Linked DNA regions of Salinivibrio kushneri. The protein of the gene in region 2 interacts with the protein of the main gene of each other region in a pairwise test. Links are inferred from orthologs where the notes say so. Each region holds a gene or a part of one and is shown on either strand. Other genes may lie near its edges. The genes, in order: lysA and N8M53_RS00840.

Evidence for each region.
Region 1: the proteins of N8M53_RS00840 (region 2) and lysA interact in binary tests that used the Escherichia coli proteins (3 or more experiments, as listed by UniProt). The link is inferred for Salinivibrio kushneri from one-to-one orthologs.

The regions. Positions count from the first base shown.
Region 1 is NZ_CP114588.1:2,711,386-2,721,439, forward strand. Bases 7,120-10,054 are described here. They hold lysA (diaminopimelate decarboxylase), read right to left. Parts: upstream 9,247-10,054; coding sequence 7,993-9,246; downstream 7,120-7,992. Other genes in these bases: N8M53_RS12480 (DUF484 family protein), read right to left, coding at 7,120-7,157; dapF (diaminopimelate epimerase), read right to left, coding at 7,154-7,984; lptM (LPS translocon maturation chaperone LptM), read right to left, coding at 9,271-9,381; cyaY (iron donor protein CyaY), read left to right, coding at 9,459-9,770; N8M53_RS12505 (class I adenylate cyclase), read right to left, coding at 9,821-10,054. Also shown: uvrD (DNA helicase II), read right to left, coding at 9-2,189; N8M53_RS12450 (DUF2282 domain-containing protein), read left to right, coding at 2,432-2,692; N8M53_RS12455 (DUF692 domain-containing protein), read left to right, coding at 2,747-3,586; N8M53_RS12460 (DNA-binding domain-containing protein), read left to right, coding at 3,583-4,323; N8M53_RS12465 (DoxX family protein), read left to right, coding at 4,327-4,770; N8M53_RS12470 (HAD-IA family hydrolase), read right to left, coding at 4,767-5,495; tyrosine recombinase XerC, read right to left, coding at 5,497-6,468; more of N8M53_RS12480, read right to left, coding at 6,465-7,119. UniProt on the Escherichia coli protein: Specifically catalyzes the decarboxylation of meso-diaminopimelate (meso-DAP) to L-lysine. Is not active against the DD- or LL-isomers of diaminopimelate.
Region 2 is NZ_CP114588.1:170,096-176,505, reverse strand. What follows is about bases 3,635-6,410. They hold N8M53_RS00840 (response regulator), read right to left. Parts: upstream 5,483-6,410; coding sequence 4,787-5,482; downstream 3,635-4,786. Other genes in these bases: fieF (CDF family cation-efflux transporter FieF), read left to right, coding at 6,184-6,410; N8M53_RS00835 (Spy/CpxP family protein refolding chaperone), read left to right, coding at 5,651-6,106; cpxA (envelope stress sensor histidine kinase CpxA), read right to left, coding at 3,635-4,799. Outside these bases: N8M53_RS00880 (helix-turn-helix transcriptional regulator), read left to right, coding at 1-77; N8M53_RS00875 (ferredoxin--NADP reductase), read left to right, coding at 87-830; N8M53_RS00870 (hypothetical protein), read right to left, coding at 821-1,009; N8M53_RS00865 (DUF3135 domain-containing protein), read left to right, coding at 1,070-1,423; N8M53_RS00860 (5-carboxymethyl-2-hydroxymuconate Delta-isomerase), read right to left, coding at 1,426-1,788; tpiA (triose-phosphate isomerase), read left to right, coding at 2,053-2,820; tRNA (uridine(34)/cytosine(34)/5-carboxymethylaminomethyluridine(34)-2'-O)-methyltransferase TrmL, read right to left, coding at 2,871-3,335; more of cpxA, read right to left, coding at 3,399-3,634. UniProt on the Escherichia coli protein: Response regulator member of the two-component regulatory system CpxA/CpxR which responds to envelope stress response by activating expression of downstream genes including cpxP, degP, dsbA and ppiA.

The DNA.
Region 1 (10,054 bases), 2.5 Mb from region 2 along the record:
AGCCGAGATTAAAGCGCTTCCAGTTTGGCGTACTGAGTCACCAACCACTTAATCCCTTCCCCATTAAAGGCAACTTGCACGCGGCTTTGTCCGCCACTGCCTTCAAAGTTGATGATGGTGCCTTCACCAAACTTAGGGTGTTGAACCCGCTGACCCAAACTAAATCCGGTTTGGTTAAAGTTCTCCTGAGTCTGCGTTTTGGAAAAACGACCACCGCTTGCAGCAGGGCGTGAGACATTGGCACGCATACGCACTTCTTCCAAGCAGGCCTCGGGCAGCTCACGTATAAAGCGCGAGATCTTATGGAACATGTCTTTGCCGTAAACACGGCGCATTTCTGCGTAGGTCAGATAGAGTTTTTCCATCGCTCGCGTCATGCCGACATAGCAAAGGCGACGCTCTTCTTCTAAGCGGCCCGCTTCTTCAGCTGACATCTGACTGGGGAACATGCCCTCTTCCACCCCGACCATAAAGACTAAGGGGAATTCGAGGCCTTTGGCACTGTGCAAGGTCATCAATTGGACCGCATCATCAAACTCGTCCGCTTGGCCTTCACCGGCCTCAAGGGCGGCGTGGGCCAAGAATGCCGACAGTGGTGTCATGCCTTCCGCTTCCGCCTCTTCTGGCGGCGTGAATTGGCGCGTGGCGGTCACCAACTCTTCCAAGTTATCAACGCGTGCTTGCGCCTTTTCGCCTTTTTCTTGCTCGTACATGGCGCGCAAGCCGGAGTGACGGATCACTGCATCGGTTTGTTGATACAGTGCCATGTCACGGGTGTCATCTTCTAGCGCATTGACCAGCTCGATAAACCGGCCCAATGCATTGGCCGCGCGCCCTGCCAGCGCTTTTTCTGCCAAAATTTGCTCGGCAGTGTGCCATAAGGTTTGGCCGCGATCGCGCGCCGCGCCACGAAGCGTCTCAAGGGTGCGATCACCAATCCCTCGAGTGGGCGTGTTTACCACCCGCTCGAACGCCGCATCGTCATTGCGGTTGGCCATCAAACGTAAATACGCCAGTGCATCTTTGATTTCCTGACGTTCGAAAAAGCGCATGCCACCGTAAATACGATAAGGCAAGCCAGCTTGAATTAAGGCTTCTTCCAGCACCCGAGATTGGGCGTTGTTGCGGTATAAAATCGCGCTATCAGTGAGTGCGCCGCCTTCGTCTTGCCAAGTTTTGATTTTACCGACCACAAAACGCGCTTCATCCAGTTCATTAAAACCGGCATACACAGAGATGGGCTCACCCTCTTTGCCCTCGGTCCACAGGCTTTTGCCCATCCGGTCGGCATTGTTTTCAATTAGGGTGTTCGCCGCTTGCAAAATCGTACTGGTTGAGCGGTAGTTTTGCTCCAAACGAATGGTCTGAGGGGTGGTGAAATCGTCCAGAAAACGCTGAATATTCTCGACTTTCGCGCCACGCCAACCGTAAATGGATTGGTCGTCGTCCCCCACAATCATCACATGCGCCTGTTGGCCGGCCATCATACGCAGCCACGCATATTGGATGTTGTTGGTATCTTGGAACTCATCCACCAAAATGTGCTGGAAACGTGCTTGATAGTGTTCGCGGATCACCGCTTTATCGCGCAATAACTCTAAGGTTCGCAGCAAGATCTCGGCAAAATCCACCAAACCGGCGCGGTCACAGGCTTCTTGATAAGCCTGATAAATCCGCAGCCAAGTGCTTTCAACCGGATCATGGCGGGTATCAATGTGCTTGGGACGCAAGCCTTCGTCTTTTTTGCCATTGATGTACCAACTCGCTTGCTTGGCGGGCCAATGTTTTTCATCCAAGTTTTGCGCTTTAATTAACCGGCGTAGCAAGCGCTGCTGGTCATCTGAATCAAGAATTTGGAAGTCTTGTGGCAGGTTGGCGTCTAAATAGTGGGCACGGAGAATACGATGGCAAATGCCGTGGAAGGTGCCGCACCACATGCCAGAGGCGGTGCCTTGCATCAATTGCTCGATACGGCCGCGCATTTCCGCTGCCGCTTTGTTGGTGAAGGTTACCGCCATCACCGAGAACGGCGACGCCTCTTCCACCCGCATTAGCCAAGCCATACGATGAACCAGCACTCGGGTTTTACCACTGCCAGCACCTGCCAGCACCAAATGGTTGCCGAGCGGCGCGGCCACGGCTTCACGCTGTTTGTCGTTGAGTCCGTCAAGAAGAGTTGATACGTCCATCGCCACCTGCCATTTTACTGGGTATTTATACACTGGTTAGCGATTATACCAGCTCGCCACTAAATTGCGCGCCCGATCCCGACGCAACTTTTTTAAACAAACATTCAGCAAGTTAGCCCTCACCATGCAAAAAAACCGCTTTAGTGGTGAAAGATTGCGCAGTGTTTTCCTATCTTGGTTTATATGCCCACCACGAATCAGTGGGCTGATAACACCAATACGGAACAAGAAGAGGAAGCATGATGAAACACACTAACCTAGCGGTTGCCGCTGCTGTGACAGGATTACTGGCTGTAGGCGCGACCACACTCACTAGCGCACCGGCCCACGCGGCAGAAAAAGAAAAATGCTATGGCGTCGCCAAAGCCGGACAAAATGACTGCGCCACCAATACCAGCTCCTGCGCGGGCACCTCCACCGAAGACGGCCAAAAAGATGCGTTTGTGATGGTACCAAAAGGCTTGTGCGATCGCTTAGCCGGCGGCAGTACCTCGTCATCCTGATATGGCGCGCCCGGGCTTGTCCCGGGCTTTGTCACTTGATCACAAGGAGCGACCATGGATGAGGCAACCGTTTTGACCGGCGTGGGGCTCAGACAACCCCATCTCGCCTACTTCGACCAATATCGCCCAAAGCTTGGCTGGCTAGAAATTCACAGTGAAAACTATTTCCGCCCTCACCGTCCTGCTTTTTCAACCCTGATGCGATTACGTGAGGATTACGCCATCAGCTGTCATGGCGTGGGATTATCGCTGGGGAGCGACGAGCCGCTTGATCGGGCCCATTTAGACAAACTGTGTACACTGGTCAAACACGTCGAGCCACTGTTTGTGTCTGACCATTTAAGTTGGAGCCGGATAGACGGGCAACACTTTCACGATTTACTCCCCCTCCCTTACACCGAGCAAGCGTTGCGAGTATTTTGCGCCAATGTGCAACAGGTTCAAGATGCGCTACAGCGCCCCCTACTGATTGAGAACCCATCGAGCTATTTATGTTTTGCTCAGGGTGACTACCACGAATGGGAATTTATCGCCGAAGTGCACGCTCGCACGGGCTGCGATTTGCTGCTCGATTTAAATAACGTTCATGTCAGCGCGTTTAACCATGATTTTAGCGCCAGTACCTACCTTGACGCGATTCCCGCCCATGCGGTGAAAGAAATTCACCTTGCTGGGTTTACCGTCAAACACACCCCCGCAGGAGAAATTTGGATAGACACCCATAACCAACCGGTTAGCGAGGCGGTGTGGACGCTCTATCAACAGTGGATTGACCGCCACGGCCCTCGCCACACCCTCATTGAGTGGGATAGCGACTTGCCCGCGCCCGAGCGATTGTTAGCAGAAGCGGCCAAAGCCCGCCACCGACTGGCTCGACACAAGGAGGCGGTATGACGCTGGCAACCCTGCAGCAGGCCTTTGCTGATACATTGCGAGATGATCCACAACCGCTGCCGATAAAAGACGGTCGTGTTGCCGCTGACAAGCGATTGCAGATTTATCGCAACCATTATGTGGTCACCCTCACTGACACCTTAAAATGCGTGTATCCCAAGACCTGTGCACTATTAGGTGAGGCGTGTTTTGATGCGGTAGCGCGTCATCATGCGATGATGCATCCCCCGCAAACTGGGGTGATGGAAGACTATGGCGCACAGTTCGATGCGACCTTGCGCGCCCTACCCAATATTATCGAGCCCGTGCCGTGTTGCGCCGAGCTGGCCCGTTTTGAGTGGGCACAAGTGGTACTCACCCTCGCCCCTCCCTCTCCGGCGTTTGAAGGCAGCGCGCTCGCGTTGCTAAGCCCTGAGCAACAAACGCAAGTTTGTTTACCGCTCAACCAGCAAGCCCGTTTATTTGAAAGCGACTACGCGGTCAGTGACGTATGGCAAGCGATCGCCACCGAGCAGTTCGAAGGCTTGGTGGTCGAGAAGCCGCAATCTTTGTTATTGGTTGCTCACCAAGACAAGGTGCATTGGTACACGCTCAATACCCATCATGTCAGTGTGCTCAAAACCTGCCCCCACACACCATTAGGCGACCTGTCAGAAGTGCAACTGGCGTGTGTGTCTGAGCTCGCGGCCATGAACGCGTTTACCACCCCAACGACTGCCTGCAATGCTAAGGAGTAAGCCATGTGGCTAACCATAATCAATCACACCTTCACCCGCGCGCTTACCCCACTGCAACCGCTACTTCTTCTGGTGGGCCGCGTCTATGTGGCATGGATTTTTTTTCAATCTGGGCTAATCAAATACCAAAATTGGGACAGCACCCTATACCTGTTCGAGTATGAGTATCAGGTTCCGTTGCTGCCGTGGCAGCTGGCCGCATATTTAGGGACCACGGCGGAGCTGATTTTGCCGGTATTTGTTGCTTTGGGCCTGCTCGCGCGTCCCATGACCTTGGCGTTATTTGTGTTCAACATTGTCGCGGTCGCTTCCTACCCACTGCTATGGGAGCGTGGCTATGATGACCACATTATGTGGGGCGTGATCTTATTGGTGGTCAGTGTGTGGGGGCCGGGTTGGCTTAACCTCGATAACTGGCTAGCCCGCAAACAAAGCGGCACCGATTAGCGGTGCCACTGCTGAATAAGGGTATCGAGCTCAGATAAATCGTCGATCGCCACATCCGGTAAGGTGCGTCCTTTGCGCATCATCGGAGATTGGCGCTCTGGGCGGATCCAACAGGCTTGCATGCCCACTTGGCGCGCGCCAGCCACATCCGAACTTAAGTGATCGCCCACATGTAAAATGCGCGCCGGGGCGATGCCCAAGGCCTGCGCCGCCTTATCAAACATCTCCGGGTTCGGCTTGGCCGCACCGTGTTCACCGGCACGGAAAATATGCTGGAAAAACGGCGTCAGGCCAATCGCATCGGTGTCGACATTACCGTTAGTGATGGCCACCAATGGCAGTTTCTCGGACCAAGCTTTTAAGTAAGCCACACTTTGCGCCGGCGGAGTAAAGTCACTGCGATATCCGCAAAAGAAGGTCGTCGCCGCTTGAGCTTGTGCACGCGCCTTCTCCGCAGTTAAACCCACATGTTCACCGGCAAGCGTCAGCTGGGCAACCCGCATCGCGGTAACATCAAAGCGTTGGGCAGGGTTCTCATCACGGGCTTGGCGACGAAATCCCGCAAGGGTGGCTTTATCAAGCGCGGCGAGCGGTGGGCAGTGCTCACTCAAATAGTCGCTTAGCGCCGCCTCCGCGCGTGCGATCACCGGCCAGTTATCGTACAAGGTATCATCCAAGTCAAAACTCACCGCATCAAACGCGTTTAAGCGACGATAAAATTTCATATCACGACTCCGAGTTGTTTTTTTTGCCTGCGCTGGGTTTACGAGCCTCTGTGCTGCGGGCGCGGGGATGCGCCGCGTCATACACTTTCGCCAAGTGTTGAAAATCCAAGTGGGTATAAATTTGTGTGGTGCTTAAATCGGCATGGCCAAGCAGCTCTTGCACCGCCCGCAAATCCCCAGACGATTCCAGCATGTGAGTGGCAAAGCTGTGGCGCAGTTTGTGAGGATTAATATGGCTGTTCACCGCCTGCTTTTGTCCCCACTCCGCCATACGTTTTTGCACGCTACGGTGCGAAATTCGCTGGCCCAGTTTAGAGATAAATAGCGCTTCTTCTGGCCCTTTGAGGAGCTGGTTGCGCACTTTTAGCCAGTTCATCACCCAGGTTTTCGCCATGCCGGAAAAAGGCACGATACGCTCCTTTTCCCCTTTACCGGTGACACGCAAATCCCCTTTACGTACCGAGACATCACGCACGTTGAGATCCACCAGCTCGGCTAAACGCAACCCTGCGCCATACATCAGCTCCATCATCGCCCGATCCCGTACCGACAGCGGGTCGTCTTGATCCACCTCGAGCAGCTGATTCATTTCATCCACATCGAGGTTTTTCGGCAACTGGCGCCCTTGCTTGGGCGCGGCGACCCCTTTGGCTGGGTTGGCGGCAAGCTGTTCGGTTTTTACGAGATAGTCGAAAAAGCTGCGCAGTGCGGACAGCCGCAACGCAATACTGCCCGGTTTGAGGCCATCGCGTTTGGCTTGGCTCGAAATTTGTCGCACCCAGTCGGCATCTACATCTTGCCAATAAGCGATGCCCCGCGCGCTCAGAAAGTCGACAATCTTATCTAACTGGCGCTGATAATTACGTTGCGTATGGGCACTGAGGCCCCGTTCGCTGAGTTGATATTGATAAAAGCGATCAAGAGGGACCGTCAGTGAACGGGGAGCCGCTTGGTCAGACGTTACCGCTGTCACTGACGCTCACCCTTGTTCGTCCACTGGCTACATAAGATGGCCAAGTGTGCCGCCAGCTGTTCGATAAAAAGGGTGTCCATTTCTGGCTGAAAGTGCCCGCCATCTGCGCTCGCAAAGCTCAACAGTCCCCACTCTTTGCCTTCCCCTTTAATCGGTATCAGCGCAAAAGAGCCTAGCTCCGGTGGCGTTGCCATCACCGCTTCCGCATCCACACGGCGCAAGCGTCCGAGATAACAACGACGTCCGGCAAAATGATGACTCTTTAATTGATCCACCGCCTGACGTGAGATGCTCTGCAGCCCGTCGATAGGCGCATACACCCGTAAGCTGACGCTCAGTTGCAGTTGCTCGCTAAGCGTCGTCAATGCTTTTTGCACCGCCTGCGGCGTATTAGCACGCAGCAGCGCCTGATGCGCCTCGGCAAAGGCACGAAACAGGGCATCGTTTTTTGCCCCTAGACTCATCAGTTGGGTAATGTCTTCTTCCAGCTCCGCCACCCGCTCACGCAGGCGCTTAAGTTGAATTTCCACCAGCGATACTGCACCTTGCTCGCCGTGTGGCACGGTCAGCTGCGTCAGTAAATCGCGATGGCGAATAAAAAAATCTGGATTATCTTTTAAATACGCTGCCACCGCCTCATCGCTAAGAGGCATGGTTTCCAGTGTCGAGGCTTCTACCCCATCATTCATAATTGCAATTGTCCATCAAATACATGTGTCGCTGGGCCTGTCATTGATAAGGGATGACCCGGCCCACGCCAGCGAATGCGGAGATCTCCACCGGGTAAACTCACCGTTACTTGCTCATCAAGCAGGCCTTGTATAATCCCGACCGCAACCGCGGCACACGCGCCACTGCCACAGGCTTGGGTTTCGCCGGCACCGCGCTCGTACACTCTAAGCTTAATCGCATTGCGGGAAAGGATCTGCATAAAGCCGGCATTGACCCGTTCAGGGAAGCGTTCGTGACTTTCAAGTAGCGGTCCCAAGGTGTCCACGTCGGCATGGTCAACATCCTCGACCACAGTCACTACATGCGGGTTGCCCATGCTCACGGCACCCACAAACAAGGTCTGCTCCGCCACCCGCATCAAGTAGGTTTTCTCTTGTGAGTTGGCACGAAACGGAATTTTCCCCGGTGTGAATTCCGGCTCGCCCATGTTCACGCGCACCTGATTGTCGTTTTCAATGTGCAGCAGCATTTTACCGGCTTGGGTGCTCACGCTGATCTGATGCTTATTGGTCAGCCCTTTCATTCGCACGAAGCGCGCAAAACAGCGCGCACCATTGCCACATTGAGAGACTTCCGATGCGTCAGGGTTAAAAATGCGATAGTGGAAATCCGTCTCGGGATCGTAAGGCGGTTCAACCACGAGTAACTGGTCAAACCCGACGCCACGCTGGCGATCAGCCAGACGCCGAATCAGATCCGGCGAAAAGAACGCGTTTTGCGTGACACAGTCAACCACCATGAAGTCGTTGCCCAGTCCGTGCATTTTTGCAAACTGTACCTGCATGCCAATCCTTATTCTGGTAGGCGCTGTTCAAGCTGCCATAACGACGCCAAGCTCTCGCGCTCGCGCACAAGATGCGCTTGGTCACCATCGACCATCACCTCGGCCGGGCGGCAGCGTGAATTATAGTTTGACGCCATCACAAAGCCATATGCGCCCGCCGAGCGCACCGCCAGCAAATCGCCCGCTTCTAGCACCAACGAGCGGTTTTTGCCCAAGTAATCACCGGTTTCGCACACTGGGCCTACTAAATCATAGGTTTGTGGCTCCCCTTGGCGCGGCACCACAGGGATGATTTCTTGATAGGCTTGATACAGTGACGGACGAATTAAATCGTTCATCCCCGCATCGATAATGGCAAAGTTTTTGTGCTCACTGTGCTTGAGGAATTCGACCTTGGTCAGCAACACTCCTGCATTGGCAGCAATCGCACGGCCTGGCTCAAAAATCAGCTCAAGATGACGATGATTGTCCAAACGCGCCATCAGGGCTTTAGCGTACTCAGAAGGCTGAGGCGGCTTCTCGTCACTGTAGGTGACCCCCAGTCCGCCACCGACATCGAGATGACGAATCGCAATGCCTTCATCGCCTAAGGTATCAATCAGCGCCAACAAACGGTCGGTAGATTCAATAAAAGGCGCGAGTTCGGTCAGCTGCGAGCCGATGTGACAATCAATGCCTTCCACATTCAAATGTGGCAAGCTGGCGGCATAGCGGAAGCTGCTCAATGCTTGGTCGAACGCAATACCAAACTTATTGTCTTTCAGCCCGGTTGAGATGTAGGGGTGGGTGTTGGCATCAACGTCTGGGTTAATGCGCAACGATATCGGCGCTTGCACACCTAACTCACCCGCCACTTGGTTTAAGCGGTCGAGTTCAGAGTGTGATTCTACGTTAAAGCATTTGATACCTACTTCCAGTGCGCGACGCATCTCTGCGGCCGTTTTCCCTACGCCAGAAAACACCACTTTCGCGGGATCACCACCGGCGACGAGCACGCGCTCGAGTTCACCTTGAGAGACAATATCAAATCCTGATCCCAGGCGTGCTAGCACATTTAACACACCGATATTGGCGTTCGCTTTGACGGCGTAACACACCAAATGCGGGTGGTCGCCCACGGCATGATCAAACGCATGCCAATGGCGCTCAAAGGTGGCTCGCGAGTAAACGTACAAGGGTGTGCCGTGCTCATCGGCAAGCTGGGTCAAGGGCAGTGATTCGGCCCACAGCTGGCCGTCGTCCTGATAGTTGAAATAGTCCAAGGTGCTCTTCCCTGTTGTGGTTGATTATTGATTTTGCGTCGGTTGTTCGTCCGGATAGTACAGGGGCCCTTGTTGGCCACAGCCGGTCAGTGTCATGATGCCAGTGAACATCAGTAAAATGACGAGTTTTCGCATAGTGAATGCCAGTGATTATCGAGTCAATGCCCTCTATAATCGCATCACAACCATGAAAAGCAATAGGATGTAACGGGATGAACACAACGGAATATCATCAGTTGGTCGATTTACAAATGCAGGCCATTGAAGAAGGTATCGATGACTCAGGCGCCGACATCGATTATGAGAGCGTTGGCAACGTGATGACGCTGGAATTTGATGATGGCAGCCAAATCATCATTAACCGCCAAGAGCCGATGCAAGAAATATGGGTGGCGTCAAAAAGTGGTGGATTCCACTTTGGCCTTAAAGACGGTAAATGGACTTGCAGCAAAACAGGCCTGGTGTTGATGGATTTAGTGCAACAAGAGTGCAGCAAACACGCGGGTGAGCCTGTTTCTTGGTAAGCAATTACAGGGAAAGCACACATGGGATCCCGAGCATCGGGATCTCATGTTTATTTAAATGAAGCGACTTGTCCGGCAAACCCACCCTGAGACGGTGGCCGTGGCGGCTGCATCTGGCCATCACACTTAAAGGGCAGCGCATGTGTGTCGCCACCATCATCGGTAACGATTTGATAAAACTGTGGCAAGTTAAAGTTGATAAAGTTAGCACTGTAACTATAGCGGTCGTGTGAGGAGGTATAGAAGCGGTTCACGCCCTGTACCATCTCGGTTTTATCACCGCT
Region 2 (6,410 bases):
CGTATCGCGTTGAGCGCGAAGAGCATATCGTCTCAGGACAGCGCCGCTGCACATACCGTATTGGAGAAAAGACGTGAGGAGGTAATATGGCCACTTGGATCAAGGCTGAGGTAGTGGAGAACCAACATTGGACAAAGGATCTCTTCAGCCTGGTGTTATCCGCCCCTGTCGAGCCGTTTAAGGCAGGCCAATTCACAAAACTCGGCATGGAGATCGATGGCAAGTTGATCCAGCGTGCCTACTCGTTCGTGAATCCTCCACACAGTAAATACTTAGAAGTTTATGCTACTCGCGTTGCAGACGGTTTAATGTCGCCCCGCCTCCACGCACTGGAGCCGGGAGAAAATGTGATGATCACTCAAGACCCGGCTGGCTATTTCACCCTTGATGAGGTACCGCAAGGCCAACACCTTTGGATGTTTGCTACTGGGACGGCAATTGGCCCTTATATTTCTTTGATGGAGCAAGGGGACGTATGGTCGCGTTTTCGGAAAATCATACTGGTGCATGCCGTGCGTTTTGCGGCGGATTTAACCTACCAAGCGCGCATTAACGCGCTGCAAGAACAATACCCCGATCAATTGGTGGTTCAGCCCTTTGTCAGTCGTGAGCCGACCGCTGGTGCGCTCTCTGGACGCGTGACTCACGCACTCGAAGACGGGCTGCTTGAACGGGTAGTGGGTCTTCCCCTTACCCCTGAACAAAGCCAAGTGATGCTGTGTGGCAACCCAGCCATGGTCAAAGAAGTGAAAACACTACTGGAAGGCAAAGGGCTAAGCAAAAACCTACGCCGTAAGCCTGGCAACGTCACCACCGAGCATTACTGGTAAGCCATTCCCCCTGCTTTGCTGACACGCATACGGTAAAGCAGGGATTTTTTATCGACAAGAATTAACTGCAAAAACCAATTCGGATTCAGTCGATTGCCCTCGCCCCCGTCTGCATCTCCATTCAGGCCGTCAATATAGCCAGACACGCCTAATTTGATCCCCACCAGCCCTCGGCTCATAGTTAAATTAACGCTTTGGTAACACGATTCAGATGATCGGCTGCGTGTAAGGAGTAAGCGATGAAAACCCTCCCCTCTTTCGATGAGTTAGCGGCACTGGCTGAGTCTGACCCTCGTGCACTAGAAGAGCTGAGACTTAGAATGAGTGAAGATGTCATCGCCAATGCATCTTACGCCACTCAACCTCAGCTACATGCGATGTTAAGCCATATCAACCGAATGATTGACCATGGCAAGAACCCATTACACGTCAACGTGATGTTATTTCAGGCTCTCACCCGCCAATACTCGCGTTTTGCCACCGCCTTCACGGCACCCGAAGAGCTGCGCAGTCATCAAGCGGACATTATGGACTTTCGCGTCGGCCAAGCCGCCAGAAAAGCGACCGCCAATGCGCCCGAGCGTCCAAGTTAGGTTTACATTGCTTGCTTGTCACCCACCCACTTACGGTAGCTGTTGGTGTCCATATCACGGACTTCTACCGTTAAACTGCTCACGTGACCGGCGTGCTCGCGTAGCGGTGCGGTGAGTGCGTCACTAATCGCTGCTTTTTGCGTGTCACTGCGTCCGGCAAGCAAACGAAACTCTACGTGGACAAATTCACTGCGGTCTGACTGGGCACCAACCCGCCACACACCACAAGGAACAGCGCGCGACTTTAAGGCCTCAGGGTCAAAGCAGCCGGTAGCAATCGCGGCACGGTGCAAGTCATCCACCAATTGATCGATATTGACGCGCTCGGCCAGTGCGTCTGTGTATTCCATCACCAGATGGGGCATAAAACGTCCCTCCATAAAAAACGCCAACTCGCATAGTGCCGAAAGTCTTGCCTTACCACGAGCGCGACCGTCACACTTTTGTCGATGCCAGCCTGTCATTCTGATGAAAATTTACTACCTTAAGGTTCCCTTTTCGTCCTAAAACGGGTAAAAACGAAAGCATTCTCGCCATTCTATGATTTTAAACAGAGAAGGCCGCGCTACAATAGACTACCTTCTTTACATCTTTTGACTTCAAATCAACTAAACCGCGGAGGAATTCCTATGCGCCGTCCATTGGTAATGGGTAACTGGAAACTCAATGGCAGCAAAGCCATGGTCACTGAACTGCTTAACGGCCTAAACGCTGAACTTAAAGGTGTTGAAGGCGTAGACGTTGCCGTCGCGCCACCAGTCATGTATTTGGCCCAAGCCGAGCAACTGCTGGCTGATAGCGCCATCAAACTCGGTGCGCAAAACGTCGACACACACAACAGCGGCGCATTCACCGGTGATATCTCTGCAGAGATGCTGAAAGACTTTGGTGCGACCCATATCATTATCGGCCACTCAGAGCGTCGTGAATATCATCAAGAGTCTGACGAGTTTGTCGCGCAGAAGTTTGCTTTCTTAAAAGAAAACGGCCTAACGCCTGTGCTTTGTATCGGTGAGTCTGAAGCACAAAACGAAGCCGGCGAAACCCTCGCGGTATGCGCACGTCAGCTTGACGCTGTGATCCAATCACAAGGGGTTGAAGCCTTGAACGATGCCGTGATCGCCTACGAGCCAATCTGGGCTATCGGCACCGGTAAAGCGGCTACCGCACAGCAAGCACAAGATATCCATGCTGCGATTCGCAAGCACATTGCATCTTACAGTGAAGACGTGGCGAGCAAAGTGGTTATTCAATACGGCGGCTCGGTAAAAGCTGGCAACGCGGCGGAGCTGTTTGCAATGCCAGACATCGACGGTGCCTTGGTTGGCGGTGCCGCGCTTGACGCAGCGGGCTTTGCGGCCATCGCGAAAGCAGCGGCTGACGCGAAAAAAGCGTAAGCGACTGACACTAAACGCCTAAAAAAACGTCCCCTGACTGGGGACGTTTTTTATTGTGCGCCGGCAAACCCTAATTGACGCCAAACTTCATAGCCAATGATAGCCACAGCATTGGATAGGTTAAGACTACGAGCGTCCGCCTGCATGGGGATCCGCAATCGCTGATCTTCTGATAGCGACTGGATCAGCGTATTGGGTAATCCCCGCGTTTCCGGACCAAACAGCAATACATCGCCGGTTTGGAATGAGGCTTGGGTGTGAAACTGGGTTGCTTTGGTGGTACACGCAAAAATACGACGCCCCGCCATCGCTTTTGCAAAGGCTGCGTAATCTTTATGCCGTGTTACGCGCGCAAGGTCGTGATAATCCAATCCCGCGCGACGGACTTTCTTCTCGTCAAGATCAAACCCTAGCGGCTCAATCAGATGTAAGTGCGCGCCGCAATTGGCACACAGGCGAATAATATTGCCCGTATTCGGTGCAATTTCAGGCTCATAGAGCGCGATATCAAACATAGCAGTGACCCGCAAAATCCAGCAAAGGCGGTATTGTCGCAACCGCTTGTGGATTGCGCAATATTAACCACATGGCCAATATAAACACACCGCCAGCCCACCTTGAGGGCGATTGGCCGCGTTAACCCGCCCACCGTGCTGTTGAATCGCTTGTGCGGTAATCGCCAGTCCAAGCCCTGAGCCTCCACTTTGGCGATCACGCGCGGCCGATACTCGGTAAAACGGGCGGAAAATGTCTTTTAACATCGTCTCTGGTACCCCAGGTCCATCATCTTCGACCACAATGCACAACTGTGCCTCCTCTCGTTCCACCGTGATGTTAATCTGTTGGTCTGCATAGTGAATGGCGTTGCGTAATACATTGTCTAGGGCACTACGTGCTAGGCGCACATTGGCGGTCAGCATGGCATCGGGGATCCCATTGCTGGTGACTTGCTTACCTTGTTGACTGGCTTCAAACTGGGCATCTTCTATCACTGTTTGCCACAAGGTCTCGGCACTGATCCTTTCTCGTTCGAGATGGCCTTGGGATTGTAAGCGTGACAAGGTCAGTAACTCGCTGATCAGCGCCTCGAGTTGGCTTGCTTCGCGTTCAATTCTCGCTAACGCCTCGCTATCGCCCAGCTCACGCGCAGCGAGAGCCCGCGCCATTTGCAAACGCGTGAGCGGCGAGCGTAATTCATGAGAAATATCTGATACCAGTTGTTGTTGTCCCGTCACCATCTGATTAAGCGCAGTGACCATTTGGTTAAAACCTCGCCCTGCATCACGAAACTCCCTCGGACCTTGCTCAAGCTGAGGATCGGTCACTAATTCACCGTGCGCCACCCGTCGGCTGGCCGCCTGAAAACGCCTGGCCGGGCGCGTTAAAGTATACGCTAGCCACAACAGCAAAGGGGTGCTCACCAGCATGGTTACTACCAACAAATGTTCCGGTTTTTCCAGTATTTTGAGGACAAAGGGTAGCCGAGGCTGCCAACGTCTAGCGTGATAAAAGCGCCCTGCGCCTTCAGGCGTCACAACCGGAAACGGCCCAGCGAGCATGGTTCCTCGATAAAGACGCTGCATGGGGGTAGCGGAGTCTGAGGTGCGTGACATAAAGTGACGTAACTCTCGAGGCAACATATCGAGCGTCGCGCTGTCAGGCACCCAGTAGAGTTTGAATGGTGCGCGGCGATGGCCGTGATGTTGGTTTTGCCGCGCCGCCAACACAGACAAAGGGAGGCCTCGGCGCTGCGACACAGAAACCATTTGTTCAATCTGAGCCGCAATACGCGCTTTTTCCGCGGATGGGATCGCATGCAGGCTACGCGGGTCACCACGTTGGGCCCACATCACTGCCGCGAGCACCACCAGTAAGGTGAGCCAAAAAATGATAAAAACCCGACCATAGAGGCTGCCAAGAAACGGTATTTGCCCCCAACGCTCACCGAGACGATGCCGCAGCGCTGTTAATCGACCCATAAGTAACCTTTCCCGCGCAATGTTTTTATCCTTGGCTTACCATCAAGGCGCTCTGGCAACTTCTTGCGTAAGTTGGAGATATGCACATCTACCGCTCTATCAAACGGCATTAAGCGCTTGCCCAGTACTTGTTCGCTGAGCAAGGCTTTACTCACCACTTCTCCAGGGTGCTGCAGTAAGCACACCAACATTTCCGTTTCCATTCCAGTCAGATCCACTGGTGAGTCTTGGCACAGGGTTTCCAGCCGGCGCGGGTAAACACGCACATCATGATGGGCCAGTACCGGCTCATCATCTGCGCATGCCTCAGTCACAGTGACGGCCTGCGTGCGGCGCAAAATAGCACGCATCCTTGCCAGTAGCTCTCTATCGCTAAACGGTTTTGCTAAGTAATCATCCGCACCCAACTCTAGCCCCATCACGCGATCCACTTCCTCACCTCGTGCAGTGAGCATCAAAATCGCCACGTTGGAGGTGGCGCGTAGCTGGCGCAAGGTTTCCATCCCGTTGAGCACTGGCATCATCACATCCAGCAAAATGATATCGGGCGGTGACGCACTGGCCATCTCCAAACCCACTTGGCCGTTATCCGCGCAGCGCACCGAAAATCCTTCCAAGGACAGCAGTTCGCTCAGAAGACCTGTTAACGCTGTGTCATCATCGATGATTAAAACTTGATACATGCTTTTACACTCATTCCCAACGTGGCGTGTTTGTGACACCGCACAGGGTGTATTTCTATCATAGCGGCTCACGCACATGCGTGACTTTACCCATCTTTACACCCAATAACGTCACTTTACATCCCAGCACGTAGGCTAACAGGGTAAACAACCCACTAAAGGAGAAAGATGATGAAACGCTTGACCATTGGCTTGGCACTTGCGGCAGTGACCCTTCCCACCTTGGCTGCCCCGCACTTTGGCGGTGGCATGGACCGCGGTATGTGGCGTGACCTGAACTTGACCGCTGAGCAAAAGACGCAGCTTGAAGCATTGCGAGATGACTACCGAGCCCAGCGCCAACAAGCACGAGGCGACTTCCATACCAACATGCATACACTGCTCACCCAAGAGACGTTCGATGAAGCAGCGGTGCGCGACCTATTGTCGTCTCAGTCACAACCTAACCTTGAGAGTCGTTTGGCTCACGCTCGTCACCAACATGCGATGTTGCAAGTGCTAACACCTGAGCAACAAAGCGCCTTTTTCGATACCATGATGGAAAAACGGGACCAGCGCGGTCACGGTCACCGTGGCAAAGGGGGGCATCACCAGTCGGGTCAAAAAGGTGACTGTTGGCGCTAAACCTGCGCCGTGTCATACGTTTGCCGTCAAGGGCATATATACTTGAGGGCAGTGTTGATTAACCGACTGCCCTTAGTATGACAAAAAAGTATGCGTTTTGGGTCGAAGCCGCGGCGTGGGCAGCCACCTGTGTTGCGACCCTCCTCCTATTAGCCAAACTCATCGCGTGGTGGCTCACCGGATCGGTCAGTGTGCTGGCCTCGTTTGTTGATTCACTGCTCGACTTGCTTGCCTCCGTCACTAACTTGCTCGTGGTGCGCTATGCGGTTCAGCCCGCGGACAGTGAACACAGCTTTGGTCATGG